DNA from 2 places in the Shewanella aestuarii genome. Region 1 is predicted to be linked to the other one. Evidence: riboswitches for the same ligand, from Rfam matches in the RefSeq annotation. Region 1 holds a riboswitch; the other holds the start of a gene.
What was found. A riboswitch is a leader RNA that binds a small molecule or an ion and turns the genes downstream of it on or off. The one in region 1 is predicted to bind thiamine pyrophosphate.
Positions count from the first base shown of each region.

Region 2: it holds a riboswitch for thiamine pyrophosphate, as region 1 does, so the genes downstream of both, thiC (phosphomethylpyrimidine synthase ThiC) here and HBH39_RS07170 (TonB-dependent receptor) in region 1, are expected to answer to the same signal.

Region 1 is NZ_CP050313.1:1,580,058-1,582,531, reverse strand. It holds gene HBH39_RS07170 (TonB-dependent receptor) at 1-922, opposite strand, end outside; TPP riboswitch at 982-1,090, opposite strand; gene HBH39_RS07165 (YcfL family protein) at 1,214-1,609, opposite strand; gene HBH39_RS07160 (PaaI family thioesterase) at 1,646-2,125, opposite strand; gene HBH39_RS07155 (PaaI family thioesterase) at 2,118-2,474, opposite strand, start outside.
Region 2 is NZ_CP050313.1:2,193,134-2,195,607, forward strand. It holds partial or broken gene thiC (phosphomethylpyrimidine synthase ThiC) at 1-1,569, opposite strand, end outside; TPP riboswitch at 1,754-1,853, opposite strand; gene kdsB (3-deoxy-manno-octulosonate cytidylyltransferase) at 2,065-2,474, shown strand, end outside.

The sequences.
Region 1 (2,474 bases):
TCAGCGAGGTTAACTCAAAATATTGCGCCCCCGTGTAAGAGAGTTTAAGTCCCACACCAGTGGTTTTTTGATTATCAACGCCCGGTTTATCGGTTAGTGTATCAAAGCCGTTGTTATCTAATGTCCAAGCATCGTAGCCATTATCAAAATTAGCATGCAGTAAAGTTAAGTCGGCTTGTAAGTCATCAGTAGCATACCAACGTAATTTTGCTCTTGCAGTAAACTCATCACGCTGATTGGTGTCATCTCGACCTAAATAGGTATTGTCTCTAAATCCATCCTGAGAGTGTTGTTCCACAGATACCCGATAAAGTAATTTACCCGAATCAACAATCGGGCCCGAAGTAAAACCAGAGAATGTTTGTAAGCTATCATCACCTAAGCTGACTTGAACGCCATGCTCGAAAGTATCCGTAGGATCATTACTTTTTAGGTAAATTAAACCAGCAAGTGCATTAGCGCCATATTGCGTCCCCTGTGGGCCGCGCAACACTTCAACCTGCTGCATGTCGTACATGCTTGACACCATACCTAGGCCAGATAGATCAATATCGTCAACAATAAAACCGACTGAAGAATTCGGTGCGCCTTGATATTGCTCTTGTTCACCCACGCCACGAATTTGAAAATACTTAGGGCGCGAGCTACCGCCTGACCAGTTAAAATTGGCAATTGAATTTAGCACATCTTCAAAATGCTGTGCGCCTTCATCTTCAAGCTGCTGCGCATCAATTACTGTCACGCTAGAAGGCATTTTGTCTAAGCTGATATTACTAAAATCAGCATTAACAACAATCACTTCCATTTTTTCAGCTTCAGGAGCAACACGCTCAACCGATTCTGTTGCGGCGTAAACACCTGTGGTAGAAAGTATTGAGAGAATAGCAATCGCAAGTGGCGATTTAGGTTTTACAGAATACATAGGACCTCAAAGATTTATTTTGAGATCCGGCAAGTAGCGATAAAGAAGTGCACATCCATTGTTACGAAGTGGCCCATTCCTACGCCGGTATTAGCCGGATCAGGTTCTAAGGGTTCATCGAATCGATATCTCAGTCTTCCTGTAGCGAAGACACCCCTTGGCGCGACGGATTATATCTTAATTATTACGATTAAACAGACAAAAATCATACTTTTTTATAACACTAGCGAATAAAGCCGACACAAAACAGCCAGCAATAAATGCTGGCTGTTAAAAGATAACTTAGGCAACTTAATTTGAAAAAGCTTTACGCACGTATACTTCAAACCTCACCGCGGTCGCATTTGGCGCCACAGCTGCAACTTGCAACTGTTGTTTACCGTGCAACTTGACTGACTTCCAGCTTGTAGCCTCATCTTCAACAGTCAACCCATTAGCATCAAACCAAGTAAATTTGTATTGAATGCGTAAATCAGACGCAACCAAACTAGTTAACTGCGCTGATGCTTGAATTAAATCAGCGGCTTGTTTAGATATCACATTACTCACAGCCACTTCACGAGCAAACGAAGTGTTATCTACTCGTACTTCACCTTGAGAATTAACTGAAACTCCCGCGGTATGATTTGCACAGGCACTTAAAAATAAGCATAGGGTCAATAGCAAATAGTTTGAAAATTTGTTCATAGTGCCTCCATTCAAAAGTCAGTATCAATTAGTCTGCTATTCAATTAAAAAGTGTGCTCTTGCGGTTGCAATTAACTGCTTACGATTTGTTTGCCAACAGTTAATACTAACATTAGCCACTCGACGCCCTTGACGAGTAATTTTACACTCTGCGAAGGTGTCTTGATGCAAGCCGGCACGTAAATAATCTATTGAAAAATCAACGATTTTAGGTACCTTTTTAGCTTGCATAAATACCATTAATTGCACAATCGCAGACATTTCCATAAATCCAGCTATCACGCCACCATGAATAGCGGGTAAGATCGGGTTACCAATGTTGTCATCCTTTGCAGGCAGCTTGAACACCATTTCATCGCCAAAACGCTCTACCGACATCCCAATAAATTGTGAATAAGGTACTTTTGCTAATAAATAGCTGTAATCATTGAGCTCAATGGCACGCTTAACCACGTTTCTTACATCCATGATTTCGCTGCTTGATGCGTTAATTTGCTCAGTAGTTAAATCAGTCATGCTTGACCTCCGTAACATTACCCATCAAAGCTTGGCGGAACTCTTCACCCACCATTTCTGGGCTGATCCGCATAAACGAACCCACTGCATGGGCAATAGGATCATCAATGCTACTTTGATAGGCAATCGCACGGGTAAACGCCACACTGGATGATAAACGATAACACTCAGCAAAGGCATAAACTGGTTTATTAGGCTCTGCGGGTCTCATGTAGTCCACTCGTAAATCTAATGTAGGAGATATTTCGAGTGACTTATATTTATCTAGGATCGCGCATACAACCGCGGTTCCACAAGTGGTATCGATTAGCGTGGTGATCACTCCTCCATGGATAACACCAGTGTCAGG
Region 2 (2,474 bases), 610 kb from region 1:
TAGCCACATCTGCAGCATGAGCAGCAATCTTGTAAGCAATAAGCCCTTGCTTAACATCTTCTTTATTGGGTAAACCTAAATGTTCTTTCGGGGTGACATAACACAGCATGGCTACGCCATACCATGCCATCATCGCGGCGCCAATTCCTGAGGTGAAATGATCATATCCCGGTGCAATATCGGTTGTTTGCGGGCCTAAGGTATAAAATGGCGCTTCATCACAATGGGCAAGTTGCTTGTCCATATTCACTTTTATTAGCTGCATTGGCACGTGCCCAGGGCCTTCTATGATGGTTTGCACATCATATTCCCAAGCAATTTTCACCAGTTCACCCAAGGTTTCTAATTCTGCGAATTGAGCCTCATCATTAGCATCGGCAATCGAGCCTGGACGCATGCCATCCCCCAAAGACAACGACACATCATACGCTGCGCAAAGCTCACATATCTCACGAAAGTGTTCGTATAAAAAACTTTCTTTATGATGACTTAAACACCATTTAGCCATTATCGAACCGCCACGGGACACAATGCCCGTTAAGCGTTTTGCTGTCATCGGTACATAACGTAACAGCACCCCAGCATGAATGGTAAAGTAATCAACGCCCTGCTCGGCTTGTTCAATCAAGGTATCTCTAAAGACTTCCCAGGTAAGATCTTCAGCAACGCCATTCACTTTCTCCAGCGCTTGATAAATTGGGACGGTACCAATGGGTACGGGTGAATTTCGGATGATCCATTCACGGGTCTCATGAATATAACGCCCTGTCGATAAATCCATCACGGTATCTGCGCCCCAACGCGTCGACCAGACCAGTTTTTCGACTTCTTCTTCAATTGAAGATGTCACCGCTGAGTTACCAATATTGGCGTTCACTTTAACCAAAAAGTTACGCCCAATAATCATAGGTTCAGATTCAGGGTGATTGATATTCAGCGGGATGATAGCTCGGCCTCTTGCCACTTCGCTGCGCACGAACTCAGGGGTGATCAACGGGCCAATTTCAGCGCCAAAAGATTCGCCTTGCGCTTTTTGCGTTAGCACTGTATCGGTCACTTCTTGTCTTGCCATGTTTTCGCGAATGGCAATGTACTCCATTTCAGGAGTAATAATCCCTTGGCGAGCATAATGCATTTGGGTCACCCGTTTACCCGCTTTAGCTCGGCGCGGCGGCACTAGCGCATCAAAACGTAAATGGTCTAAGCCATCATCGGCTAATCTTTGCTGAGTAAAATGCGAGCTAGCATTGTCGAGTTGTTCTGTATCATCGCGCTCTTCAATCCAGCATTGCCTTAGCTTTGCTAAGCCTTCACGCACATTGATGTTTGCCTGCGGATCAGAATAAGCGCCTGCACAGTCATAGACCTTAATCGGCGGATTCGCTTCCATGATTGGTGTTGTTCATCGCCCCCTATTAGGGTGTCTGTTTGCAGTATTTGGCGCATCCCTACCCGCAAATCATCACGACTGCCGGACAGATATATTTTTTCAGAATTAGGGTGTTGTAGCGGTTTTAAGTTATCGATAAAAGCTTGTGCGCTGGCACGGGTTTGGCGACGATTCGACATGAGCAACCTCGAATTAAATGAGTGAAAGTTGCTTGTCTGGAGGAAATATGTTGAGAGCGAGCAACATGAAAACACATTAATAAGTGTTCGACTCAAGTTGCTGTCAATAATCTAAAGGAATAAACACGGATAAAATAAGTGGGCATGGTAAAACCACTTACGTTTTACGCATGAATAATCACACAAGATTATTATGCTTGTTACCTACGCAGGTTCTAACCTGATCAGGTTCAACGGATCCCGAATTAACGGTCTCAGCCTTATTGGCACTCCGACAAGATGGCAGCAGTATAATCAGATTTAATTCACAATAACAAGTGCTAACTGGTTAGTCCTGTTTGATTACTTTTACCGCATATCAAACATTACCTTGCTTTTTAAAAAAGTTTCTTATCAATTACTGACTAAGTTATTCACTGGTATATAATGTTGTTTATCCTTAAAAATAAAGCCTCTGTAGCGCTTTATATTTACCGTCAATATAGGTTTTTATTAATGAAAGTCACTCTGTTAATTCCTGCACGCTATGGCTCTACTCGTTTTCCCGGAAAACCATTAGCACCTATTAATGGTAAACCCATGATCCAACACGTATATGAGCGTGCGAGTTTAGCAAAAGGTGTCGATAATATTTTTGTTGCAACCGACAATGAACGCATTAAACAAGCCGTTGAAGGCTTTGGCGGAAAAGTCGTGATGACCAGTCCAGATGCAGCTTCTGGAACCGACCGCATCAATGAAGCCATTGGACACTTAGGGCTTGCAGACGATGATTTAGTGATTAATGTGCAAGGCGATCAACCCTTAATTGACCCTATTTCGATTGAACAATTAGTCACGCTATTTAAAAAGCATCCTGGTGAATTTGAAATGGGCACTTTAGGTGTTGAGATCACCAATAAAAG